DNA from 3 places in the Paenibacillus sp. NPDC058367 genome. Region 2 is predicted to be linked to each of the others. Evidence: riboswitches for the same ligand, from Rfam matches in the RefSeq annotation. Region 2 holds a riboswitch; each other region holds the start of a gene.
The links. A riboswitch is a leader RNA that binds a small molecule or an ion and turns the genes downstream of it on or off. The one in region 2 is predicted to bind cyclic di-GMP.

Region 1: it holds a riboswitch for cyclic di-GMP, as region 2 does, so the genes downstream of both, ACFWMP_RS25020 (choice-of-anchor A family protein) here and ACFWMP_RS17740 (thiamine pyrophosphate-binding protein) in region 2, are expected to answer to the same signal.
Region 3: it holds a riboswitch for cyclic di-GMP, as region 2 does, so the genes downstream of both, ACFWMP_RS04260 (DUF6612 family protein) here and ACFWMP_RS17740 (thiamine pyrophosphate-binding protein) in region 2, are expected to answer to the same signal.

Annotation. Positions count from the first base shown of each region.
Region 1 covers NZ_JBHXIZ010000005.1:385,319-390,127, reverse strand. Annotated here, with positions in the region: gene ACFWMP_RS25025 (alpha/beta hydrolase) at 1-669, opposite strand, end outside; gene ACFWMP_RS25020 (choice-of-anchor A family protein) at 842-2,848, opposite strand; cyclic di-GMP riboswitch class I at 2,959-3,049, opposite strand; gene ACFWMP_RS25015 (YhjD family protein) at 3,541-3,933, shown strand; gene ACFWMP_RS25010 (winged helix-turn-helix transcriptional regulator) at 4,377-4,751, shown strand.
Region 2 covers NZ_JBHXIZ010000003.1:194,459-199,267, forward strand. Annotated here, with positions in the region: gene ACFWMP_RS17735 (methyl-accepting chemotaxis protein) at 1-1,215, shown strand, start outside; cyclic di-GMP riboswitch class I at 1,406-1,501, shown strand; gene ACFWMP_RS17740 (thiamine pyrophosphate-binding protein) at 1,620-3,263, shown strand; gene ACFWMP_RS17745 (carboxymuconolactone decarboxylase family protein) at 3,274-3,642, shown strand; gene ACFWMP_RS17750 (hypothetical protein) at 3,682-4,032, shown strand; gene ACFWMP_RS17755 (3-oxoacyl-[acyl-carrier-protein] synthase III C-terminal domain-containing protein) at 4,084-4,809, shown strand, end outside.
Region 3 covers NZ_JBHXIZ010000001.1:922,382-927,190, reverse strand. Annotated here, with positions in the region: gene ACFWMP_RS04275 (RsmB/NOP family class I SAM-dependent RNA methyltransferase) at 1-1,168, shown strand, start outside; gene ACFWMP_RS04270 (pseudouridine synthase) at 1,171-1,935, shown strand; gene ACFWMP_RS04265 (Cof-type HAD-IIB family hydrolase) at 2,207-3,007, shown strand; cyclic di-GMP riboswitch class I at 3,217-3,308, shown strand; gene ACFWMP_RS04260 (DUF6612 family protein) at 3,426-4,274, shown strand; gene ACFWMP_RS04255 (serine hydrolase domain-containing protein) at 4,575-4,809, shown strand, end outside.

The DNA of each region.
Region 1 (4,809 bases), on a different contig from region 2:
ACTCGCACTTTGAATAAAAGGGAAACTTGGCAAGCGATACATACGCCGTAGTTGGTAGGCTAATTGTGCTTTAACTGAGCTGTAAGCACAGTCCGAGACAATAGCTTTGACCTGCGACGGGAGATTTTCGCCTGAGGTCATTAGCACTGTAGCACCACCCATAGAGACCCCATGTAGTACAACTTGAGCACTGGGCCCAGTCTTTTCAATTATATAATCAATCCACTGCAAATAATCCTTGCGCTCATGCCATCCAAAACCAATATAATTCCCAGCGCTTTCCCCATGTCCCCTGGCATCGGGAATCAGGATATTAAAGCCCAGTCTCTCGTAATAGATTTTGGCGTACGCCCCCATGTCCTTCCCTTTTCCAGAATAACCATGAGCTAGAATCGCTGTACGACCTTCAGCACGATCCGAAAGGAGCAAGTACCCTCTTAGTTGTAGCCCGTCCTCAGATGTAATCTCCACATTCTCAAAGCTCTGACTAGAGATCCAATCCTTCCCCTCACCCCAAGAAGCCCCGGCAACCGGGGGATCAACCTTCAAATCACGATTATTACTCAGGAATTCCTTCGGTGCTCGTTTAATAGCAATTCCATAAAAGAAAAAGCCCGCATAGATCAGAGCTCCTATGGCGATGACAGCGCTAATGAAGAACCATACCAATTCATCTTCCCCGTCCTTTCCTCATATCCGTTGTAAATCAGTATAACATCTACTTAGAATGCGCCAAAATATAACAATCATAACAAAAGAAAACCGCCATCGGAATATGTCCCGAAAGCGGCTTTACTATTCTCCACGGCATAACTTGTATTCAAGCTACAATCACCGTTTATTATTTCTTGCTCGAGAATCTATTTCTCATTAGCAATCCAATAAGTGCAAAACCTAGACCAGTTACATAATAAGGGACTGAACTTGATTCTCCCGTTTTTGGAAGTTCATCCACAGGTGGATTACCTAGCGGGATTGTATCATCCACTACAGCAATATCCTCTGGTGACGGCGTTGGTGTTACTGTCAATACTGGTCCTAATGGAATCTCCTCCTCATCAACAAGTACCTCTGTATTGCTCGACGGTGTTGGTGTTGGTACTGGTGCTGGAGTCGACGAAGCTACAGGGCCCAGCGGCACAGGATCATCATTAACAACGATAGTACCAATTACAAATGATGGTGTTGGTGTCGGGAACACCGGAGGCTCCGGCGTCGGTGTTGGCGTCACTTCTGATGAAGGTGTCGGTGTTGGCGTTACTTCCGGCGACGGTGTCGGTGTTGGCGTTACTTCCGGCGTTGGTGTTGGCGTCACGGTCGGCGTTGGTGTTGGTGTTGGCGTCACGGTCGGCGTTGGTGTTGGCGTCACGGTCGGCGTTGGTGTTGGCGTCACGGTCGGCGTTGGTGTTGGTGTCACGGTCGGCGTTGGTGTTGGCGTCACGGTCGGCGTTGGTGTTGGCGTCACGATCGGCGTTGGTGTTGGCGTCACGGTCGGCGTTGGTGTTGGTGTCACGGTCGGCGTTGGTGTTGGTGTCACGGTCGGCGTTGGTGTTGGCGTCACGGTCGGCGTTGGTGTTGGCGTCACGGTCGGCGTTGGTGTTGGTGTCACGATCGGCGTTGGTGTTGGCGTCACGATCGGCGTTGGCTTTGGTGTGTGTGTTGGCTTTGGTGTGTGTGTTGGCTTCGGCGTTTGTGTTGGCTTCGGTGTGTGTGTTGGCTTCGGCGTTGGTGTTGGCTTCGGTGTCGGTGTCACGCACGGCGTAGGCGTCACGGTCGGCGTTGGTGTTACGGTCGGCGTTGGTGTTGGCGTCACGGTCGGCGTCGGTGTTGGTGTCACGGTTGGCGTTGGTGTTGGCGTCACGGTTGGTGTCGGTGTTGGTGTCACGGTCGGCGTCGGTGTTGGCGTCACGGTCGGCGTTGGTGTTGGCGTCACGGTCGGCGTTGGTGTTGGTGTTACGGTTGGTGTCGGTGTTGGTGCCACGGTCGGCGTTGGTGTCGGAGGTGGTTCTTCCCCTCCATATGGATACCAATGCATCTGCACCCCACCAGCAAATCCCTTTGCAATCAGCGTCCCATGCAGTTCACCGGAATTATAAGTTACTTTTGCAAGCGGAGCTAGGATAGTTCCTTCTATTGTTAAACTTCCAATGTCAACAGTGCTAGCTTCATAAAAATTAAATAATACCTTGTTAGGGCTACCTCCCCAGATTTGAAAGCTTGGAATGTTAACTGAACTTCCGCTAACGTTAATGATAACTGTGGCGCTATTTGCAATATTAAACTGTAAGCCATTAGCACCAGCGAAATCGGCAGCACTAAGATTAAGAACGTTAAATGGTTCCGGAGCATCAATCGTTATTTTCCCATATTCCTTTTTGAAAGTTCCTATTGTAGCAAGCGAAGAGAATTCATTAGAACGTCCAATAAGAAATTGCTCTTCAGCATCAAAATCAATAGGAGTCCCTTTTCTCGCTGGTTCTTTAAGATCTACACCGTTGCTGGAAAAAACACCACCATAAACGGATGCTCCATGAACAGTCCCATTAGTAAAACTGATGTCATTACCAGCGATAAGAACATCTCCACCTGGATTATCCTTGGATACGCCGTAATTCTGCAAAGTAATATTACCTTTGGCCGCAAGGCGCCCATGAACCTGATCATTAGATTGTTTGAAATCCCCAAAAATAAAAGTATTAAAATTCCCTGCAATACCTAACACAGGTGTAGGAGTATAGGGAAGCACCTCCCCAGCCGCATTTACCAAATGACCTCCAGAAAGACCACTACCTACCGTCAATATCCCCGCTAATACTAGTGCAAGCAGCGGTTTCATTCTTCTTTTCAAAAAGCACACCTCCTAAATCTATGATTTATATTTAATCAGAATAATTACCAGAAACTCTAAAGGACCTAACAACAAAAAAGACCGCCAAAAAAGAAGTGGAATTCCCTTCTCATGGCAGTCGGACGGTCATAGCGCATTTAAGACACTTTAGACTCCTGGACTTTGCGTCCCACCCTTTCAGGCGGTTTGCTATTATCATGATAATATATGTATTGACTTGCGGATTAGAACTAGCATTTTAAGCATCCTATTAAATAATCGTCTATGACTTTTAATACTTTTGAACTAATAATAGTTTAGCGCTCCATTCCTACAATTGTCAATCAATTCCTTTTGATATTCATACGCGTAAGCAAGCACAAAAAAAGCGCCTAAAGGCGCTTCACACAAAGGTTTTCCTTCAATTTTAAAGTAACTTTATCCAACCTAATATCGATATCCATAATGGAATACTTAGAATCAAACCAAATACCATTCCACGGTGGAGACTTCCTTCCTCTTTCATCCTAATTCTCCCTTTATATAAGTCTGAAGCATTATTTTTTATTATTACAATTTTAATATATTTTATTCTTTCTAATTTAGTTGTGAATTCAATCACATTGGACTATCTGTTTAGAAATACCATTGATTATTTTTGGAATATCGGGGTAGAATACGAATATACGTTCCCATTAGAGGTGATGAGATTCATGAATAGAGCTGAAAGCAGGGACAACATGCTGGTCAAATCTTATTTATTGCTTCCGATGATTTTATCAGCTTTCGAACGGGACTCCGCCATTCTATCTGCACATTTACGAACACCTACCCCCTATCTGGAGGTTCTTGAAACAGCCGCAGCAGTTGCTACAACAGATCTAAGAGATGTTCGTTCAGAGATGAGAAAACGGGGAATCAAGGTTTATGAGCAGAACAGACTTAACACGGGGATAGAAGCCAAATTTATATGTCGTGGATACCATGAACGAATGCTGTTGTTAAACGACATCGTCGCTGCCCAAGCTGCCATTCATATGCGCAGATATCTCGGTCTGGATATTTCATCTTTTAAGAGCTATGAAGAGCAGTATCAGATTAAGTGAAGTAGCGAAGAAGCTGCCCCCCTCCCTCATTTAATTAGCGAACAAAAAAATAGGCCTTACCATGGGAGTTGGCAAGACCTGAGAGATTTATACCACAAAACACTGGGGGGTGTTTGGTGTCTTCAATATATACCTTGAACCTGAAAATAAGATGATGCTCACATGAAAATTACATTAAAAACTTCAATTCGTCGCTTAGGCTATCCGCTTGGCACTTTTGATTTCCAACCAAAGAGGCCCGCTTCGCCGACAGAGAAAATCGACCGATTGATAGTTAGCCACGAGTGCTTTGAACAAATTGTTTCAAAATGATATAGTGAATTCGTTCTCACAGGATGACTTGATAGCAGGTTGTAAAACATAATAAAGTCGGGACCTGAGTACGGAGCGACAACAGGCGTTTGCCTTTTCGTTGAATATTTTCTGAAGGAGGGTAATAGCCCATGAGTGATGAAATCTGTATACCGCCTGGCATTCAACAGAAGGACACTAGCTTTGGCTACACCTTGTCTATTATTAGCGGTAAATATAAAATGACTATTCTCTACTATCTCTCTGAAAACAAGATCGTGCGGTTCAATGAACTGCAACGGGGTATCGGTACAATACCTTTTAAGACATTAAGCGTTATGTTGAAAGAACTGGAAGCCGACTGTCTCGTCAGGCGCGAGGAATTCCCCCAGATTCCCCCTAAAGTTGAGTATTCCTTGACCGAGAAGGGCCAATCGCTTATTCCGGTGCTGGATATGATGTGCACTTGGGGAGAGAAAAACTTCGTTCCAGCCGCGCAAGAGATAACCATACCTTTTACGATTTAACGACAACTTATGACAAAAGCAGCATTTCCATTAATGAAAATGCTGCTTTTTGCTTCAA
Region 2 (4,809 bases):
ATTGTTGCCGGATGTTACCTCGTTGCCGCACTATTTGCCATTCCTGTTTTAGTTACTTTTATGATCTTAGGCAACATTATTTTGGGTATTGTTCTAATCGTAGTTCTTGCTGCTCTAACTTTCCCCGTGGCCCGCTTTATCGAGAGAACGCTTACATCTTCTTTTGATGACATCGCGAATGTATCTCATAGTATTTCAAAAGGGGATTTTACTAGTAGAGCCGATGAGAACGGGTCTATGGGGGACGTAAGTCGTTCCTTTAATACTATGATTGACAAGCTCAAGAAGATTTTGACAGAAGCATCACAAATCACTCGTCAAGTTATGGATGCAAGCCGTGGAATCGAAGATAAGAATCAGAATTTGAAAATTGTCATGGCACAGGTAGCCTCTTCGTCTAACGAGCTAGCTCTTGGTGCAAATGAAATATCTACGGATATCGCTGAAATGACAGAATCCATTAAAGATATTGAGAATAAAGTATCCAATTATACGAACTCAACGAAAGAAATGAACAGACGTTCAATACATACATTAGAACTAGTTGAACAAGGACGGCAGTCCGTTGATACTCAAGCTGAAGGCATGCGCAAAAACATCCAGGCTACTCAAAAAGTAGCTGATACTATCGAAGCCCTGTCTCATAATGCTCGCGGAATTACGATGATTACAAAAACCATCACAGAGATCGCTGAGCAGACCAACCTCTTATCGCTGAATGCCTCCATCGAAGCAGCACGCGCCGGGGAGCATGGTCGAGGATTTGCTGTAGTCGCACAGGAGGTTCGTAAACTTGCCGAAGAATCAACGGCTTCAACGAAGGAAGTCTTTGGCTTAGTTCGGAGCATCGAAACTGATATCAAACAAGCGATTGACAATATCGCTATCAACGAAGAAGTCGTACAGGTACAGAATGAGATGATCACTCAATCTGCTCATATCTTTGCTCAAATTGTGCAAAGTGTGCAGTATATTACCGAGCAAATCTCTTCCTTCTCTGCTGAAAGTGATCTGATGTTGGAAAGTGCCTTGAAAATCTCAAGTGCAATAGAGAATATCTCTGCAATCACACAGCAAACCGCTGCCGGCACCGAGGAAGTATCCGCCGCTATGAATGAACAAATTAATGCCCTGCAGTCCGTCGCTGAAGAAACTGAGAAAATGACACAGGCTGTGTTTAATCTACAGAAGACTATCCATATTTTCAAGTTTTAAGTCACTTGCAAATCATATAAACAAGACCAAAAACTCCTCCTAAGTTTTGACTTAGGGGGAGTTTTTTTATATCTATTATTTCATAGGTTGGACAAGACTTTCGTCAAAATTCGAGTTAATTTGCGAAAATATATTGACAAAGGTACTCTAGGAATATATTGTAAAGGAAAATTCTTCTTATAAATTTTAAAATTAATATTGGCAAAATCTTCGAAAGAGGATGACGCAAAACCATGGATCTACAGCCTCATTTTTAATCAGAGGCCATGACTGCCAGGTTGCAGAAAACCAAGACGACTGAACAATTGTTCAGTCTCTATGGCGATTTATGCCACCAACCTGTGCCCTAATTCAGAGCACAGGTTTTCTAATGTTTGATTTTAAAATAACAATCAACTTGTGAGGTGTATTTTTTGAAGACAGTCGCAGATTACATGTCGGAAGCACTACGGAACCTAGGAGTTACCCATTCCTTTGGTATTATTGGGAAATCCATTTGTCCTATTGTTCTTAAAATGGTAGATTACGGTATTGAATTTATTCCTGGGAGACATGAGTCCAGTTCCGGCTTCGAAGCAGCCGGGTATGCGCTTAAAACTGGAAAACTAGGTGTAGCTTTTGGTACTTCAGGTCCTGGTGGAACAAACCTATTAACTGCAGCAGCACATGCTAAGGCTAACAACCTACCTGTCCTATTTATTACTGGCCATCAATCTATTAAAGAGCTTGGAATTCCCCAATGTCAGGACTCTACTTCTTTTCTAGCTGATTTAGCTGATATGTTTAGACCTGCCACCTTATATAGCAAGCTTATTGAACGTGGAGATCACTTTAACACAATCTTTAATCATGCCATATCCATTGCTTTGAGCGGTAATCGTGGTCCAGTTCACCTTTGTATTCCCTTTGATGTACAAACGGAATTGCTAGAGGAATGTAATATTGTAATCCCTGAACGCGAATCACTGGTTAGCCATGCTAATATCGACCGTGTACTTGATGCTATAAATAACTCTAAGAATCCAATAATTATCGCGGGTAAAGGCGTTAACCGCTCAGGAGCACATAGTGAGCTAATTCAATTAGCGGAAACATTTAATATTCCTGTAGTTACATCTCCAGGTGGTAAAGGGGCTATAGCTTGGGATCATCCACTCTATCACGGTCCAATTGGAGTAGGCGGTTGTACCCATGGGGATGACTTGCTGAATCAAAGTGATCTATTTATCGTTCTCGGGTCACGTTTAAGTGATATGACTATTTGTAATCTTAAAAGGGAAAATCATCCTGCAACATTAATTCAGTTTGATAGCGATCCGACTTTTGTCGGAAAAATATTGTTCTCTAAAACGATTCCAGTGACTGGAGATCTACGGGACAATCTAGTTTACTATCTCAATAATATTGACACGAACAACATCACAAAACGCGAAGCACCGACAAATTCCGATTATACCGAAGAGCCTCCGATTTTACCAAACCTTTCACTTGCATCGGTCTTGAGTACGATGAGTGATTTGATTCCTTATAACAGCACAGTCTTTGTTGATGATGGAAGTCACGGTTTCCATGCTGCGAAATGGTACAAGGTTAAGAAACCGGGCAGTTTTGTTTTCGATGCTTACTTTGCTTGTATGGGTAATTCCATCGGAATGGCGATTGGTGCAAAGGTTGCTGCTCCAGAAGAAACGATCTTCTGCATTACAGGAGATGGCTGCTTTATGATGCTAGGCGCAGAGATTAACGCTGCTGTCTGCAAGGATATTCCTGTCATATTCATTGTTGTGAATAATAAACAGCTAGATATGGCTCTAAAAGGTATGGAAAAAACTACAGGACGTATTGACGGAACTATCTACGAAGTCCCTATGGATGCTGTGAAATTCGCAGAATCACTAGGCGCTAAGGGTTACAAATGTGAGACAGCGGAGGAGTTCGAAACAGCCATCAAGGACGCTGTTGCCATCAACCGTGTTGCCGTCATTGAACTGCTAACAGACCGTGATGAGGTCCCTCCGACTGCTCACCGTACTTTGAACCTAAATTAGGAGGTCACTTATGAAAGACAATGTAAACAGTGGTCTGAACCACTTCACGAATCTCTCTGGAGACTACGGAGCTAAAGCACTGGCTCCGATTAAAGAACATTTCCCCGATTTGGCTGAATTTATTATGGGGAATGCCTACGGCGATATTTTTCAACGCAACACAATCGAAGCTGACTGGAAGGAAATCGCAGTTATCTCTGCCCTGATTTCGATGGGTCAGTTTGATCAATTGGGTGTTCATTATGTCATGGCTCTTCGTGTGGGAGTTACTGTAGAACAACTCAAAGGTATTCTATTACACTTAGTACCCGCTATAGGGGCACCTAGAATCATCACCGCTTTTAATATTCTTCTCGAAACGATTGAAGAAATAAAGTAACTATTTTCAGTAAATTAAAATATCGGGAGAGATGTTAACGTGGGACAGTTTATTTTAAAGACAGACACTACTAAAAAAGTGATCAATATTGAGCTGGAAGGAACATTTTCTGAAGAAGATGGTCTGAAATCTATCCAAGCTTATCAACAAACTATTAATCCTATCACTCCAGCAGACTATGAATTACAAATCGACTGCAGAAAGCTAAACGTAACTGCACCTGATGTTGTACCTCTTTTGGAAGGTTGCTTCGTAATGTTTAAGAATGATGGATTTGTAAAAGTAAATCTAACCCTTGAGAATAACCCAATTCTTAAAATGCAGCTTGCTCGTCTGGGTCGTAAAGCAGGACTAGATAACATCGAGATCATTTCCACCGTTACAGCTTAATTCTTCTTATAACTAAAAAAACTATAGAGTTTTTCAGGAGGATTCATTCATATGACCGGAATTCGTATTCAAGACATTGATATCTATCATCCTAGTAATAAAGTTGGTAACGACTTTTTTATTAAGCATTTTGACGAAAAGGGTATTGATATCCGAGGTCTACTGACCACTTTAGGTCGTGATACGCGCTATAGCATTAAGAATGAGGAAGAAAATTCTCTTACGATGGCTTTTGAGGCTGCCAGTAATGTGTTGGATAAAAATGGTCTCACTGGCGCTGATATCGATCTTATTGCCTATGCAAGTCAAACTCCTGAATATATCTTTCCTACTAACTCTTTAATGATTCACCGTTTAATTAACGGCGCATCCCATACAATTTGTATAGATAGCAACGCTAACTGTGCAGGTATGACTGCTTCCGTAGAACAGGTGAGCCGTCAAATGCAAGCCAATCCTAGAATTAAACGTGCTTTGGTCATCGGATCCGATTATGTAGCACCTCATGCAGATAAGAATGATCCAGTCTATTATGCTAACTTCGGTGATGCAGCTGCGGCAGTCCTTCTTGTGCGCGATGATAATGCGGTAGGCTTCATTGATTCTGTCTATCAAACAGACACATGCGTTTATGGCAACTCCATGTTCCCGGCTGAAGGCTTGGCTAATCTGGGTAGAAAAGGCGTAGCGGCTGGAGAATTCAATGTGAAGTTCATTCCATTTGATGATTCCATTTGCGTAGATGCTGCTTCTGAATCGATTCGCACGCTTCTATCT
Region 3 (4,809 bases), on a different contig from region 2:
GATTTCAGCCAAGCTGTTAGGTAAAGGATTGCTGGTTAGTAATGATCTTCATCCAGAACGGACTAAAGCTCTAGCTAAAAATCTGGAGCTGTATGGGGTTCGTAATGGTATTGTACTGAACGAAAGTCCAGATCATATCGCGGCTGCATTCCCGCTTTTTTTTGACAAGATCTTGATTGATGCTCCCTGCTCTGGTGAAGGGATGTTCCGTAAAGATGAAGACATGGTGAAGCAGTGGGATTCAGGTACACCTGCCAAATATGCTTCCATGCAGCGGGATATTTTACGTTCTGCTGCAACAGCATTGGCACCGGGAGGTACACTTGTCTATTCCACCTGTACCTTTGCTACAGAAGAAAATGAGGAAATTATAGCCGAGTTTATTTCTGAACATCCACAATTCTCAGTGGTGACGGTAGGAGGTACAGGCTCATTCGCTCCTGGCTTCGGAGAACTCTCAGGTACAGCAAGACTGTGGCCGCATAAGGTGAAAGGCGAAGGACATTTCATGGCTGTATTGCAACATGGGGGAACTAAGCGCTCAATGGAGGAACGTGATCACTTAGAGGTCAAGTTAAACGAATCTGCAAGAGCAAGAACTACTACTCCAAAAAGTGCAGCACACGTTAAATCATCCAATAAATCAGAAGGAAGACGAGGGAAAGAAGGGAAACCCTCTCACAAACCTACTGGTGGCGCTGACCGTGGTCGGCAAGTTTCAGGTGACGAGCAAGCTTTGACTGCGTATGGAAATTTTGTGCGAGATCAGCTTGGTTGGGAACCGCAAGGATATCCGGTTCTGTTCGGTGACCATCTGTACATTTCTCCACTTCCTAAGGAAAGACTAAATGGATTAAAGACGATCCGTCCGGGATGGTATGTAGGACAAATCCGTAACGGAAGATTTATTCCAGGGCATCCAATGGCTACAGCTTTGCATCCGGAAGAAAGCTGCCGAAGTGTCTCACTCTCCAGTACGAATCATGAAGCTATTTCCTATCTTAAAGGAGAGACGTTGTCGATTTCTCAAGAACGTCTCTCTATTAGAATAGGAAGTGCCCAAAAGGGATACGTTCTGGTCTGCATTGATGGCTACAGCGCAGGCTGGGGTAAGTGGCAGGATGGCATACTCAAGAACGAATATCCCGCAGGCTGGAGGTGGATGTAGCAATGAGCCAATCAGGTAAGCCCGCCAAAAAACAACGATTAGATAAAGTGTTGTCCCATATTGGAGTGGGGTCGCGCAGTGATATCCGTAAACAAGCTAAACAAGGCTTAATATTGGTGAACGGGACCGTGGTAAAAGATAGTGGGTTCCATGTGGATCCTTATGCCGATAAAATAGAGGTAGGGGGAGAGGTTGTTACCTACCGTGAATTCATATATCTTATGATGAACAAACCCCCGGGTGTCCTGTCAGCTACGGAGGACAAGCGGGATCGGACGGTTTTGGATCTTTTAAAGCACGAGTATGCACAGTTTGAACCGTTTCCTGTAGGAAGGCTAGATAAGGATACTGTGGGGCTGCTGCTGATCACTAATGATGGGAAGCTTGCCCATGAATTGCTGTCGCCACGTAAGCATGTCCCGAAAACGTACGAGGCAACCATCGAGGGCGATGTAGACGCGGATGATGTCGCGGCTTTTGCAGCAGGGGTGGAGCTGGAAGATGGCTACGTTACTTTACCTGCACACTTAACCATTCTTGGAATAGAGCGCGGCAGCAAAGTGATTTCCCATATTTCACTTATCATCACTGAGGGGAAATTTCATCAGGTGAAGCGTATGTTTCAGGCGGTAGGCAAAAAAGTCACTTTTCTGAAACGTGTATCTATGGGAGAATTGAAGCTGGATGAAAGTCTGCCGCTTGGAGCTTGTCGGGAACTGACGTTAGAGGAACTGGCACTCTTAGGCGCAGATGGGTCAGAAGGATAGTAGAGAAAATGATATATAAATTGATATATATATTGAATTTGGAAACTTGGGATAAGAGAAGGGAGAGACGGAGGGGAATTTTGGAACTGTAAGAGCGATAGCGACCGCCTTTGTTTCCGGATTTCATCCGCTTTTAAACGGTATAAATTAAGAAATCTGGAAACAACAGCGGCTGGAAGTCCAAACATTCACCATAGTTGCCACTGACACTTAACACAAAAAGCCTCAAGTTCAATTATATATAGAAAAAGAAAGACAAGGATGGTGGAGTATGAGATACAAACTGATTGCACTAGATGTGGACGGTACGCTATTAAATGATGATCACCACTTAAGCTCTGAGAATAAGGAAGCTATTGCTGAGGTTACACGTCTTGGCGGTCAAATCGTATTGTGTACGGGACGCAGTCCACAGAACTCGATTCCTTTCATGGAGGAAATGGGGCTGACTGGTTACGTGCTTGGTCACAATGGAGCAGCGACGGTACGAGTGGAAGATCGAGAAGTGCTGCATCAATATGGTATGGATGCACGTGGTCTTGACCCCTATATTGACTATTGCCGTAAGCACAATATTCATTATGATGTGAATACTGCTTTTGATATGTATGTTGATAATGTAGAGAATCTGACTAAAGAAGCTAATTATATGTATGAGCACTTCCGTATTGTGCCAGCGACGCTGCCCGCATGGGAAGATTTCCGTGAACCGGTTGTTAAGTTTACTGTATTTACACAGCCAGAAATCCTTGACGAAGCTGAACGTGAATGGCGTACTTGGGCTCCTGAGTACAATATTTTGCGGAGTGGTGAATTTTTCGTTGATTTGATGCATCCCGAATCTTCTAAGGGAAACGCATTAAGAAATCTCGCTGTGAAGCTGGGAATTCCGCAAGAAGAAGTCCTCTCAATCGGTAATTATTTTAATGATATTTCTATGCTTACCTATGCGGGGATGGGCGTGGCGATGGATAATTCTCCTGTAGAGGTAAAAGCGGCAGCGAATGCTGTTACGGGTTCGAACAATGAGCATGGTGTGCGTGATGCGCTGGTTAAATATTGTTTATCCTAATCTTTTTGATCCTGTAAAATAATTTTAGATGCAAAGCATAAAGCGGACTGGAGTCCTGTTTTATGCTTTTTTTTTTACGTTGACATAAGGATACGAGTAAATCGACAGGTGAATAGAAATGGAAGATAAGTCGTTTACAGGTAATTATAACCATGATAAAATTAGCGGTGGGACATGCGTCCGTAAGCTAATTAAAACTAATTGAATGTCCGCTTTAAAGGTAAAATCATCGAAAGATGATGACACAAAGCCATGGGTCTAAAGCCTTTCTACAGAAGGAAATGATCGCCAGGCCGCCATAGGGATGTCTTATGAAGCATAAAGGATAGCTCTAAGAATATGTAGTCAATTTTGAGCTCTTTTATTATTTCGACCTATACGGCGTTACATTATCGCAAGGGGCCGAAAGGGGAAGTACATGAACAGTTTTTTCAAAACAATAGGCACTAGTTTGGCAGTAGGTGCTTTATTGCTGTCCGGAACGATCAGATGGATGTCTAATCCTGAAGTCGTGTCTGCCGCTACCACAACAGCAGTAACCGCGGATCAAATGATTAGCAAAGTAACGGCAGCCTCTAAAGCAATAAAGAATTTTCACTTAGATGTGATCAAAAAACAGGATATTCAGAGCGGTGGGGTACGTATCAGCAACACTAACACACTGAAGCTGGATATTAATCGACTGCCGAATTTTGCTGCAGCCGGCACCGTTGATAGTAGTCTTTTAGAAACAACGTACAGTCTATATGCCAATGACAAGGAGTTTTACTATCTTGTAGACGGAAGTGAACTGATCGATGAATCTGAAGATGAAGGTTACGACGATGACGGTGAGCCAATCGATCCTGATGCGCAGTATTGGATTGGACTGGAGAAGATGGAGTGGGATTCTTTTTACTCCAAAGGTCAATACGATCCTGTTTCCATGCTTGATTCGGTAAAAAGTTATAAAAAATCTATGAAAGTCAGCACTGCTGGTGCTCAGACAGTCCTGCAATTCACGGTAACCGATCCGACAGCAGCTAAGGGAATAATCAAGCTCTATGACCAGGAGAACCTCTGGGATGGTGAGACAGTTCAACCCAAAAGCGTAACGTGGAAATTATTCGTCAATACTAAGACCTGGCAGACGGAAAAACTGACAGTCGATCTGAGTTATGTGCTGATAAGTGATGGAGAAAAGGATACATACAACACGAAAATCGAAGCTAAGTATTCCAAGAATAACAAAGGTACAACCATTGTAAAGCCCGCCGAACTAGAATAATAAGGTCGTTTTCATATGGAGTAAAAAGCGCTGTTCAGTAGAACAGCGCTTTTTGCTCCATTCATGACAGTAGCCAACAGGAAGTGAGATATGTAAAAAATAAATAAATATAAAATTGACCTACCAATTATTAGGATTTTAGTACATGCTATTTATGTGATTAATAATCTGAATTAATTTAATAGTGTATGAAATATCATGTTGTAACTATTATATTGAAAAGGTATTATAGGTTAGGTGTAAATTTACATTTTTGAGAATTACTATTCTTTTTAATGATTGATAGGGGGAGTGCGAATAATGTTATTATCCACAGAGCTTAGCAAGCTGAACGAAGTGAATTACAGGGAGGACCGATTAGAGGCACTTAATCATTTTTATGAGGATCTCTGTAATAAGAAAGTAGCCGATGGCTATATTTATTCTCTTAGTCGTTATGGAAAAATATTTGCTAATGGAGCGGGGGGACGCTTCAGTTACGAAGAAAATAGTGACCAAGATTTGAAAACGGATACAATTTTTCGAATCGCTTCTA